DNA from 4 places in the Thalassospira sp. CH_XMU1420-2 genome. Region 2 is predicted to be linked to each of the others. Evidence: predicted binding sites of a transcription regulator. Region 2 holds the regulator's gene; each other region holds the start of a gene.
The links. Region 2 encodes PhoB, which activates phosphate uptake and scavenging genes when phosphate is short. Its sites were predicted from a motif close to TNTCATAAAACTGTCA; they were not measured.

Region 1 (3,247 bases), on a different contig from region 2:
GAATGCACGCTTTCACGACGCAGGTCGAGATAACGGTGACGCAGGCGGATTTCCTCGCCATATTCGACATCGCCAAAGACCGGCATCGGCAACACTTCGGCCGAAGACTGAACTTCGACATTCGATGCGTAAACTTCGATCTCGCCGGTCGGCAGATTCGGGTTGATGGTTTCTGCGGTACGTTTGACAACCTTGCCATCCACCGTGATCACGCTTTCGGCGCGCGCTTTATCAAGCGTTTCAAACAGCGGGCTGGAAATGTCGATCACGACCTGGGTGATGCCGTAATGGTCGCGCAGGTCAACAAACAGAAGGTTGCCGTGGTCACGCTTACGGTGAATCCAGCCAGACAGACGAACTTCCGCATCTGCGTCAGTCGCGCGCAGCGCATTACAATTGTGTGAGCGATAAGGATGCATTGTCATTCCAGGTTGCTTTATATTTTGGGCCGCAAATTTGGCCGCAAAGGTGCATGCCAGACCCGCGCTGTCAAACAAAAAACGCACCACAACGTGCCCGGCCCGAACAATTCGGGACGTTTTGCTGTGATGTGTCGGTTGCCGTTCAGACGCGGCGTCAAAATTTCAGCGGTATAAAACGCTCTCGGGGGCTGCGCGTCAAGTGCTGTCACCAGAGACCGTCAAATCATTCCGATCCAATTTTGACAGCCTGCAATTCCTTGACCTTGGTAAAGCCGATCAGCCTGCCGGTGCCAAAAGCAATATCGGTCCAGTTTTCAACATCAAATTCAAAATGCGCCAACGCACATGTCGGGAATTTTCGTGCCATGGCGTCGCGCGCGCCCTCGTCCCCGCCGCCAAACAGTGCCTGGGCGAATTGTTCCATCCCCGGATTATGGCCGATGAACATCACGGAATTTGCGTCCTCGTGGGTGTGATGCAAACTTTCAAGCAGCACCCGTTCCCCCGCCATATAAAGATCTTCGCTATAGATAACGTCCGCATTGCTGGCAAAATCACGCCCAAGAAGGCCAAGCGTCTGAACCGCACGGGCGGCTGTCGAACACCACACCAGATCAGGGATCAGAGCCTGCTCGCGCAAGTAACGCCCCATAAAGGGGGCTGCCTTCTCGCCACGGCGGTTCAATTCCCGATCATGGTCGGCCCGACCGGGATCGGCCCAGCTTGATTTGGCATGTCTGAGCAACAGCAACGTTTTCATGTCTTTGGTCTTTACGGCCATGAAGGATGATCAAACGGTGTTCTTCCATGCCATATCAACGCCCGCGATGCCATCAGAAAAACTGACACATAAATTTAAGAAAATTGCACGGGCGCAAACAGTTATCCTATACTCCATTTGCAACCGGGACCTGTCGCATAAATTCAAAGACATTCCCTCAATCCGCAGGAGGCATAGCGTGACTCACGCCGCTGCAGTTCAATCAAGCGCGATCACCATTGATTCGGAAAGCCGTTTTATCAATCGCGAACTTTCGTGGCTGGCTTTCAACAATCGTGTTCTTGAAGAAGCCCAGAACAGCGGGCACCCGCTGCTTGAACGTTTGCGCTTTCTGTCGATTTCGGCCAGCAACCTTGATGAATTCTACATGGTCCGCGTCGCCGGCCTTGTCGGGCAACTTCGTGCCGGCATGACCAAAGTCAGCCAGGATGGCATGAGCCCGTCCGAACAGCTGCGCGCCATTACCTTTGATGCCAACCAGTTGATGCAGGATCAGCAGCGCATCTGGCGCCAGCTCAGCCGTGAAATGGAACAACAGGGCATCTCGGTCATTGATCAATCCGATCTGACTCAGACCGATCGCAAATGGCTTGATGGCTATTTCATGCGGGAAATCTTCCCGACCCTGACCCCGCTTGCGATTGACCCGTCACACCCGTTCCCGTTCATTCCCAACCTTGGCTTTGCCATTGTGATGCAGCTGTTTGACCCGGCGGATGGTCACAATATGCGTGGTCTGATCCCGGTCCCGCAAAAGATCGGCCGTTTCCTGCGCCTGCCCGGCCGGACCGAACGCTATCTTCCGGTCGAACAGGCGATCTTGCTGTATCTCGGCAAGCTGTTCCCGGGCTTCGATATGATCGAACATGGTTTCTTCCGCGTCATCCGTGACTCGGATGTCGAGATCGAAGAAGAAGCAGAAGACCTGGTGCGCGTTTTCAAAACCGCTCTTAAACGCCGCCGTCGTGGCAGCATCATCCGCCTTAAGGTCAATGCCGGCATGCCCGAAGACCTTCTGGACTTTGTGATCGACGAACTTGATGTCGCACTCGAAGAAGTCGTCAAGGTTGATGGTCTTTTGGGGGTTGTCGATGTCAAACAGTTGATCGATTCCGATCTGCATCATGATTTGCTGTTTGCGCCCTATGCCGCGCGCTATCCGGAACGGGTGCGCGACTTTGGCGGCGATTGCTTTGCCGCGATCAGCAAAAAGGACCTTGTGGTTCACCACCCGTTCGAAGATTTCGACGTGGTGGTGCAGTTCCTGCTTCAGGCAGCGCGTGATCCCGATGTCGTCACCATCAAACAGACGCTTTACCGTACGTCGGAAAACAGCCCGATCGTCAAAGCCCTGATCGCCGCGGCCGAGGCCGGAAAATCCGTTACCGCCATGGTCGAGCTCAAAGCCCGCTTTGACGAAGAAGCCAACCTGCGCTGGGCGGCCGACCTTGAACGTGCGGGCTGTCAGGTGGTCTATGGCTTCCTTGACTGGAAAACCCACGCCAAGGTGTCGCTGGTTGTCCGCCGTGAAACCCACGGCCTTAAAACCTATGTCCATTTCGGTACCGGCAACTATCATCCGATCACGGCCAAATTCTATACCGATATTTCCTTCTTCTCGTGCGATCCGGCACTGGGGCGTGATGCGGCAAGCATCTTTAATTTCATGACCGGCTATGCCACGCCGCGTTCTTTGGAAAAAATCGCGATTGCCCCGCATACCCTGCGCCCGACCCTTCTGACCCACATCGATCAGGAAATCGAAAACTGCAAGGCCGGCAAACCGTCCGGCATCTGGGCCAAGATGAACAGTCTTGTCGATCCGGTAGTAATCGATGCACTTTATCGTGCAAGCCAGGCGGGCGTTCATGTCGAACTGGTGGTGCGCGGGATTTGCTGTTTGCGCCCGGGTGTGCCGGGGCTTTCGGAAAACATTCGCGTCAAATCGATTGTCGGCCGGTTCCTTGAACATTCGCGCATTGTGGTCTTTGCCAACGGGGCCAAACTTCCGTCGCGCAAGGCCAAAGCATTCATCTCCTCTGCC
Region 2 (3,247 bases):
CTTTGCATCGCACGTGCGGTCGCGGTCAGCCCGGAAGTCATTCTGATGGACGAGCCGTGCTCGGCACTTGATCCGATTGCAACGGCAAAGGTCGAAGAGCTGATTGACGAACTGCGTTCGAACTACACGATCGTGATCGTGACGCACTCCATGCAGCAGGCTGCGCGTGTATCGCAGCGGACCGCATTTTTCCACCTTGGCAAGCTGGTAGAAGTTGGTGAAACCGATCAGATCTTCACCAACCCGAAAGACGACCGCACCAAGGGTTACATTACCGGTCGCTTTGGTTAAGCGATACGAGGAGAACGCATAAATGGCTGACGACAAAACACATATCGTGAGTTCGTTCGACGAGGAACTGACCCGTCTGAACAACATCATCTCGCAGATGGGCGGGCTTGCAGAAAGTCAGCTGATCTCTGCGATCCGCTCTATTGTAAAGCGTGACTCGGAACTGGCTGAAAAAGTCATTCTTTCAGACCATCGTATCGATGTTCTCGAACAGGAAGTGCAGGACTTTGCGGTCCGTCTTCTGGCCCTGCGCCAGCCGATGGCTGATGACCTGCGTCAGGTCGTGACGGCGCTTAAGCTGTCCAATGATCTTGAGCGTATTGGTGATTTGGCCAAGAACATTGCCAAACGTGCCCAGGTCCTGAACCAGATCCCGCCGATCCGTCCGGTCCAGGTGATCCCGAATATGGGCAAGCTTGCACAGGAAATCATCAAAGATGTTCTCGACGCCTATATCGAAGGTGACGCCGAAAAGGCGGAACGCGTCTGGGCGCGCGATCAGGAAGTCGATGACATGTACAATTCGCTGTTCCGCGAATTGCTGACCTACATGATGGAAGATCCGCGCAACATTACGGCATCGACCCACATGCTGTTCATCGCCAAGAACATCGAACGTATTGGCGATCATGCCACCAATATCGCCGAAACGATCTATTACCGGATCAAGGGCGAAGACCTGCCGGCAATCGACCGGCCAAAAAATGATGCAGCGAACTTTGCTGTTGTCGAACCGAATGAGTGACACTGGAGCATAGGAAGATGGACCCAACGGTTCTTATCGTCGAGGACGAAGCTGCAATCGTAACCATGTTGCGCTACAACCTCGAACGTGAGGGGATGCAGGTTGTCGAAGCCGGTGACGGTGACGAAGCGTTGAAAATTCTTGCTGAAACGCATGTTGATCTTGTCCTTCTGGACTGGATGTTGCCGGTCATGTCGGGGATCGAGGTTTGCCGTCAGATCCGCCGCAAACCCGAAAGCCGCGATTTGCCGGTCATCATGGTGACTGCGCGCGGCGAAGAAGGGGATCGCATTCGCGGCCTTGATACCGGTGCTGATGACTATGTCACCAAACCGTTCGCGATTGGCGAGTTGCTGGCACGTATTCGCGCACTTCTGCGCCGATCCGGTCCGGCGCAACCACAAGGGCAGTTGGTCTATTCCGATATCGAAATGGATCTTGCCGCCCATCGCGTCAGCCGTAATGGCAAGGCCATCCACCTTGGTCCGACCGAATTTCGTCTTCTGCGTTACTTCCTTGAACATCCGGGGCGTGTTTTCTCCCGCGAGCAGCTTTTGAATGCTGTTTGGGGGCCGAACATTTATGTCGAAACCCGCACGGTTGATGTGCATATCCGCCGCCTGCGCAAGGCCCTGAATGATGTCAAAGGTACCCGCGACATCATCCGGACGGTTCGGGCAGCCGGCTATGCGCTGGACTCGGAAACTGCGGCCTGATTGATCCGGCCACAAGGCCGGGCTGCTGGCTAGTTGGATGGCTCGTCGGAAAAAATTCTGACACTCAGATCAAACAAAACCCCCGTTGCCACAGGCCGCGGGGGTTTTGCATTTAGCTGTCTTTAGCTTTGCCGCGTGTGGTGCGTTTTGACCCGGATGTTGCCGATTTGTCTGATGACGCTGTCTTTGTCGCCGGTTTGCGGGGCGCTGCTTTTTTGGCCGATGTGGTTTTGCCCGACGTTGTTTTGGTTGCGGCGGGTTTTGTCGCAACCTTGCGCGCGGTTGCTTTCTTTGGCATGGCACGCGACGCAGGTTTCTTTGCCGTCGGTTTGGGTTTTGCGGTTTGCGCAGCCGTGCCAGATGCCTTTGTTGTTTTCGCGGTCGCCGGGGATGCAGATGCCACGGATGCAGGTGCCGCGGATGATGTCGTCTCTGGTGCGACTTCTGATGCCGGTGCTGCTTGTGCCGGTTCCGGGGCTTTTTTACGCTGGGTCCTTGGTGCCAGTTCGTTCATCAACAACATGTCGGCGCGCCGGAACTTGGCGATTTCGGCATCAATGTCTTCTTGTGGCACGTCACAGGCCGACAGCACATGATCCGAAAGCCGAAGGCCGGTTTCCAGTACTTCGGGAATTGCCGCATCGGCCCCGCTGCGCGACAGCGGACCGATATGGGTGATGTCCTGGGCGCGGGCAAAGATCTTGAGATGCGGATAATGCTGACGTAGAAGCGCCACGGTCTTTTCGGTTGCATGCGGGTTACCCATGGCAACAACCGCGATACGGGCTTCATCGGTGTGGGCGGCGCGGAATGTTTCCGGGCGTGACCCATCGGCAAAGAATACGGGAAGTCCCTCTGCACGGCCGCGCGATACCTGTTGGGCATCACTGTCGAGAACAATGAACGGAATATCGCGGGTTTTCAAAAGACGCGCCAAAACCCGACCAACACGCCCGCTGCCGATGACCAGAACATGCTGGTGGATGCCTTCGGTTTCATCCGAGATCGGGCCAAGCTGGTCGTCTTCCTTGGGGTGCAGCTTTTCCTCGATCCGGTGACCAAGATTGATCAGGGTCGGTGTCAATGCCATCGACAAGGCAACCACCGGGATCAGCATCGCGGCAAGATCACGCGGAATTGCACCATTCTGGGCCGCCAGTGCAAACATGACGAATGCAAATTCACCGCCTGCTGCCAGGCTCATCGCAACACGAAGGGCCGAACCCCGTTCAAACCGGATCGCCAAGGACAAGACAAACAGAACGGCCGTCTTGATCAGAAGCAATGCAATCAGCCACAGCAGCACACTGCCAAACTGTTCATAGACGACATTGGCATTGACCGACATCCCGACCGACATAAAGAACAGCGACAGGAAAACGCCACGGAATGGCGCGATATCGGCTTCGATCTGATGGCGGAATTCGGTTTCGGCCAGCATCACACCGGCAATGAACGCGCCAAGTGCCATCGAAAGTCCGGAAACTTCGGTCAG
Region 3 (3,247 bases), on a different contig from region 2:
CCGCCATTCTGAGGCCAGTCGACCATCGGTTCGGGTTCCGGAAGAACAACACGCTGATCAGACAGATCGATATCAGGTTGAACCGTGCTTTGCAGGGCCAGAACCGAAATGCGTTCCCCGGGCAATGGCGGTTCTTCGGTGCCGCCAAGCCAACCCGAACACCCGGCCAAAAGGCCCGTCATCCCCATAACGCACAGAAGTGACTTAATACCGCGTGTGGTCAAAACCGTTTCCCCTGATTCAAGCTGTCATCACGGTGGCCGGGAAACCCGGCCCACCTTGCTGGTCGCAGTTAGGCACCAACGGCCTTGAGAAGTTCACTTGCCCGTGCGCGCATGCCTGACGGTGCTTCGTTATCGTCGGCAATTTCGGTCAGAAGCGGCTTGGCCGCATCGATTTCACCCGCGGCAATATGCAGCAGCGCAATCATTTCGCGCGCCGAGTAATACCAGGTGTTTTCCGGAACCGCGATCGGCTCAAGCCGGGTGATAAGTTCCTGGGCATTGCTTTCATTGGCGCTGTTCATGGCAATCTGAACAACGGCCAGATCACGATAAACCTGATCGATGTCGGAATTGCCGGCAACCGCTTCAAGTTCGGTCACAGCCGACGGGGTCGCACCAGCGCGCAGATAAACAGCCGCTTTCTGGAAATGGCCCAATGCAACAAAACCGGCATTGCCTTCGGCGATGATCGCGTCAAGCGCCTCAAGGGCGGCATCCTGTTTGTCTTCACCGGCATTTGCCAGTTCAACAGCATTGGCAAGGCGGGTACCATTTTCGATGCTGGTGCTGTGTTCATAGGTTTTCCAGCCTTCACGCCCGGCAACACCCAAAACAATCACAGCAGCAGTGCCGATGACATATTTCCCGTATTTGCGCCACAGCTCTTCTGTGCGTTCGCGCTTCAGGTCTTCTTCGACTTCCTGGAAAATATCAACCACGAAAACGGCTCCAATCCGGTCACAATAAAGCGGGCAACCTGCCCGCTTATCTGAATTAATTCTGGCAAGGATTTAACGCGCCAGCACGCAAGGGGTCAAGTCTGCACAAAGCCAATCCGGGCATTCGGTCGATTATTTTGCCCCATTGCCGTTTTTCAACCCGATCCGGGCGTCTTTGTCAGCCCCGTGATCGGATAACAAAGACCGAATTTGCGGCAAAAACGCGGCGCGGTTTCAATTTCATTCCCCAAAGCGGTAAGAATTGCCTGCCAGCGCCATTATGCCCACGCATCGGCACGATATCGACGCTCTTGCGCCGATGTGAGCCAATGCTTGGCCGCGCGCCGGATCCGGCATATCGCGCGGCAATGCCGGCAAAAGCCCCTGAAAACAACCCCGCCACCGCCCATATGACAAAAATGATCCTTCCTTTGGGCAATTCGGCACAGTGATTGCTTTGATAAATCCAAGGGAACAGATTTCACACTGTCACCGGTCAAATTTGCCCGGTGGATGGACGGAGACACCATGAAACGTCGTCAAAAGGTTCAAAACCGACAGGATGCCAAGCGCGTCATTCGACAGCGCATACTGGCCGGGCTGTTTGCCACTTTGCTTGGAACCGGGGTATCAGGCTGTAGCACCACCATGTCCGATGTCGTCGGGACCAGCCTGTTTACCGGCGGGGAATGGTATCTTGCCTTTGACGTTGTCAGCATCATCAACACCGACAAAACCCTGATTGACCATATGGTTTCGCTTTCGACCGGTCAGGATTGCTCAACCATTCGCAAAATTGACGGCAAGTCCTATTGCAAAAAGGACCCGGTACCGGAAACGCCGCTTTATTGCTATCGCACCCTGGCCGCCGTCAGTTGCTATCGTACACCCGATCCCTATAACACCGGGGCACAAACCGTTGACTGGCCGCCGACCCGTTCGCGCAGCCTCTAGGGCATAATTCACTGAATTATCTGGGATAATCAAACCGGTCACAAATAGTGTGAACCGGTTTTTGTCCATTGCAACTTGAGACGCAGGGCAATCCACGCTACCGTGTCATATGGCTGTCATTTTCCGTTCCCGGATTGTAACAGCCAGACGACCACATTGCCGGAGAATCACATGGGAACACTGTTCGATTTGGCAAAATACCGCAAAGCCAAAAGCTTTGTGCATTTTGACCGGTCCGAACTGATGCGGCTCATGAATACCTATTCCCGTCAGGTTGCAAGCGGCGCCTGGCGCGATTATGCGATCGACCATCTGGACGGGATGGCAATGTTTTCGATCTTTCGTTCCACACACGAAACACCGCTTTTCACCGTGATCAAACTGGGCAGCGAACACAAGAATGCCGGCCAGTATCTCGCGCTTCACAGTGGCGAGCGGATCAAACAAAGTTCCGATATCAGCAACGTGCTAGAGGCCATCGAAAAGCGTGCGCGCAAGGTCGTCCCGCTGTTTAAAAACAATTCCTGACACCCTTCTTCATAACAGCGGACAAAGATAAGAACGTGCGTCCTTCTGCCTTGAAGCTGGTCAGACGGCTGATGATTGCGGCCCTGATCGGCGTAAGCTTTGCGGCAATCCCCCACCCCGGACAGGCGCGCCAAATGAGCCGCGACTACCAGACCGGCTATTATGCCTATCGGTCCGGTGATTTTGAACAGGCCCATGACTACTGGCGATCGGCCGCGCAAAAGGATGATCCCTATGCGCAATATGCGCTGGGATTGCTGTATTATCGCGGGGATCTGGGTCAACCCGACTATCAGAACGCGGCAAAGTGGTTCAAAAAGGCCGCACGCGCCAATCATGGGGGTGCGATCTATTATATCGGGCTTCTCTATTTTAACGGCCACGGCCTGCATTATGACCAGTTTCGTGCCACCGAATATTTCAAACGTGCGCTGAAAACCGACCCGGGAAACGGCAATGCGGCCTATTTGATCGGCACACAATATTTCCATGGGCGCGGCGCACGGCAAAACTTCATCGAAGCCGCCCACTATTTTGAAATCGGCGCCAAGGCCAATAATCACGCTGCCCAGTTCATGTATGGTGCATTGCTTGAACGTGGCTGGGGTGTGCCACAAAATCTTGCCGATGCCTATTACTGGCTGCGCCGTTCCGCAAACGGGCCGATGACCTTTCCCGAAGGTGCCAACGAGACCGAACCACTTGATCCCCAGTCGGCCATAGACGCACTGGAACCAAGATTAAGCATCGACGAAATTCAGCAGGTCGAAAAACGCCTTGCCGGTGAAGTGCCCTGGTAAGTGATCAGCTTGGACTTGCCGG
Region 4 (3,247 bases), on a different contig from region 2:
TGCAATTTCCTGCTGGTCGGCTTGCGCATGTTTTCGCGCCCGCGGCGCACCACATCGGTCACGATGTCGCCCATATGGATGACCTCGTTGCGCAATAGTGCAATCGCGGCGGCCGGTGTATTGGTGACTTCTGCCATCAGATATTTCGGGCTGGGATCAAGAGGCGGATCAATCACCGTTTCCGGTGGCACGATCTTTTCGATCAGACGGGCGATCCATGGCACAAAGGCGATCATAAGGATCACATTGGCGATATTGAAAATGCTGTGCGCATTGGCGATTTCGCGTGCGATATCGGTTTGCCCGCCATTGGTCGCAAATGAAATATCCGTCACAAATTCGGACAATTGCCCAATAAACGGCAGCCACAAGAAAACACCGCCGACATTGAACAGAACATGGCCGATGGCGGTACGCAGGGCATCGCGCCCCTTGCCGATTGTCACCAGAAGTGCCGTGACACAGGTGCCGATATTCGCCCCGAAAATAAGGGCAATGCCGCCATCAAGTGTCACAAGCCCCTGCCCGGCAAGAACGATGATAATGCCGGTCGTCGCCGCACTGGATTGAACAAGGGCGGTAAAGAACGCCGCGACAATGATTGCCAGAACCGGGTTTTGCATCTCGGCCATCAGATCGATGAAGGGCGGATAGGTGCGAAGCGGTTCCATCGCATCGCTCATCATGCCCATGCCGAAAAACAGCATCCCGGTGCCAAGGATCGCCTTGCCCGCCATCGCAACGCGTTTGCGGGTTGCCATCATGGTCAGTCCAAACCCGATGGCCATCACCAGCGGCGCAATCGCATCAACCCGAAAGGCAATGATCTGCGCGGTCAGGGTACTGCCGACATTGGCCCCCATGATCACGGCAATCGACTGGGCAAAGGGCATCAGGCCCGCGGACACAAAGCCCACCACCAGAACCGTGGTCACACTTGACGACTGAACAAGACCGGTAACCAGTGCGCCCGAAAGCACCGCCATAAAGCGGTTGCGCGTCATTTTCGACAGGATAAATCGCAACCGCGCCCCGGCAAGGGTCTTGAGCGCGCTTGCCAGATGGTCCATCCCGTACAGAAAAAGTGCCAGACCGCCAACCAGCCCGACCATCATCGCCCCGGTTTCAAGCGGCACAAAATCGTCTGCGGCCTTTGCAACCGGAATGGTCAAAAGAAGCAGGATCGCACTTGCGATAACGGGTTTGAACAATGCTGTCATCAGGGGACCGGTCAGGGTAATCGGTTGAAAACAAACCGACCATACAGCAGATTATTCACACTGTCAGGTGCCAGCACGACCAGTGAAGACATGCCCAACGCCATGTGCACGCACCGCCCCGAACAAAGGAAAACCATGCGCAATATCGGTCCGACATCGTCACGTGAATTGCGCGAAATCGGGATTGAAAACCGCGATCAGCTTATGGCGACCGGTATCGTCGAAGTCACGCGCCGCCTGTTGTTTCGCTTTGGCGGTGAAAGGAAAATCAGCCTGAACTACCTTTATGCGCTTGAAGGTGCGATCCATGACCGGGACTGGCGCGATATCACGCCTGCCCGCAAACAGGAACTGCGCGCATTGCTCGACACATTGCGTGAAGAACTGTCAAACGCGCAGTCCTGATATCCGCCTTCGAACCCGGCCTATTCGGCTGCGACCGACCTGGGATCGGCGTCGATCTGTGCCAGGCGATTTTCAAGCGCGGCAATCTGTTCGGAGGACAGACGCAAACCAAGCTTTGACCGCCGCCAGATCAGGTCATCGATCTTGCGCACCCATTCATGATCAATCAGATAGCGCAATTCGGCTTCATACAGGTCATGGCCGTAACAGACACCAAGATCATCGATCTTTGTCGCAGTTCCGATGATCATGTCGATGCGCGTGCCATATGCGCGCAGCAGGCGCTTTAACAGGCGGTGATCGATCCAGTCATATCGATTGGCATAATGGGCAAATGCATCATCAAAGGAAGCATTGGGGAAATCCCCGCCCGGAAGCGGTTCTTTGGCCGTCCAGGGCGCATCGCGGGTGCCAAGCTGACGGGTAATGATCTGAAGCGCATGTTCGGCAAGCTTGCGATAGGTGGTAATTTTACCGCCAAAAACATGCAAGGCCGGGGCCGCACCACTATCGGCTTCGAGTTTCAGGGTATAGTCACGCGACACCTTGGACGCGTTTTCACTTTCGCCATTGCCGGCATAAAGCGGCCTTACCCCGGAATAGGTCCAGACAACATCGTCGGATGCCACCTGCTTTTTGAAATAACCGCTGGCCAGTTTGCACAGATAATCGATTTCGTTCTGATCAATTTTGACCTTGGCCGGATCGCCGGTGAAATCAACATCGGTGGTGCCAATCAGGGTAAAGTCATCCTGATAGGGAATGGCAAAGACAATGCGCCCGTCGCCATTCTGGAAAATATAGCAATAATCATGATCAAACAGCTTGGGCACCACAATGTGACTGCCCTTGACCAAGCGGATATTGGCGCTGGTTTTTGATTGCACCACACCATTGTCCGGATTGATCAGATCGGCACACCACGGGCCCGCCGCATTGACCAGCATCCGCCCGGAAACCTGGCGTTCCTGACCGCTTTGCTGATCACGCAGGGAAACCTGCCAGTGCCCGTCGATCTGTTTTGCGCCGACACATTCGGTCCGCGTCAGGATATCAGCCCCGCAATTTTTGGCATCAATGGCATTGAGAACCACCAGACGCGCATCATCAACCCAGCAATCGGAATAGACAAAGCCCTTGGTCATCCCGTCCCGCAGCGGCGCACCGGAAACGTGATTGGCAAATGAAATGCCTTCGGATGCCGGAAGCTTTTTACGGCCGCCAAGATGGTCATACAGGAACAAGCCAAGGCGGATCATCCAGGCCGGACGCAAATCATCGCGATGAGGCAGAACAAAGCGCAACGGCCAGATGATATGCGGTGCATTACCAAGCAGCACTTCACGTTCGGTCAACGCCTCGCGCACCAGACGGAATTCATAATGTTCGAGATAGCGCAACCCGCCATGGATCAGCTTGGTGCTGGCCGATGATGTTGCACTGGCAAGATCATCCTTTTCACACAGCAAAACCTTAAGCCCGCGCCCCGCCGCATCGCGCGCAATACCGGCACCATTGATGCCGCCACCAACAATGATCAGATCGTAATGTGCAGTCTCAGCCATGCGGGGCCTCTTTCAGCAAAAAGGAATCTCTTTCCCGCTAAAATATTTCATTTTCGA

Region 1: the regulator PhoB is predicted to act here: its motif matches at 1,266-1,281, upstream of WA429_RS16915 (RNA degradosome polyphosphate kinase).
Region 3: the regulator PhoB is predicted to act here: its motif matches at 2,001-2,016, upstream of WA429_RS19030 (DUF2794 domain-containing protein).
Region 4: the regulator PhoB is predicted to act here: its motif matches at 1,271-1,286, upstream of WA429_RS18585 (Na/Pi cotransporter family protein).

The regions. Positions count from the first base shown of each region.
Region 1 is NZ_JAYMEG010000005.1:327,285-330,531, reverse strand. Features, by position in the region: gene aspS (aspartate--tRNA ligase) at 1-419, opposite strand, end outside; gene WA429_RS16920 (SixA phosphatase family protein) at 646-1,182, opposite strand; gene WA429_RS16915 (RNA degradosome polyphosphate kinase) at 1,382-3,247, shown strand, end outside.
Region 2 is NZ_JAYMEG010000001.1:571,807-575,053, forward strand. Features, by position in the region: gene pstB (phosphate ABC transporter ATP-binding protein PstB) at 1-291, shown strand, start outside; gene phoU (phosphate signaling complex protein PhoU) at 314-1,036, shown strand; gene phoB (phosphate regulon transcriptional regulator PhoB) at 1,054-1,752, shown strand; gene WA429_RS02535 (cation:proton antiporter domain-containing protein) at 1,865-3,247, opposite strand, start outside.
Region 3 is NZ_JAYMEG010000007.1:150,837-154,083, reverse strand. Features, by position in the region: gene WA429_RS19045 (PQQ-like beta-propeller repeat protein) at 1-224, opposite strand, end outside; gene WA429_RS19040 (DUF2659 family protein) at 293-943, opposite strand; gene WA429_RS19035 (hypothetical protein) at 1,472-1,897, shown strand; gene WA429_RS19030 (DUF2794 domain-containing protein) at 2,069-2,425, shown strand; gene WA429_RS19025 (tetratricopeptide repeat protein) at 2,461-3,225, shown strand.
Region 4 is NZ_JAYMEG010000007.1:62,681-65,927, reverse strand. Features, by position in the region: gene WA429_RS18585 (Na/Pi cotransporter family protein) at 1-1,220, opposite strand, end outside; gene WA429_RS18580 (TfoX/Sxy family DNA transformation protein) at 1,356-1,625, shown strand; gene glpD (glycerol-3-phosphate dehydrogenase) at 1,646-3,190, opposite strand.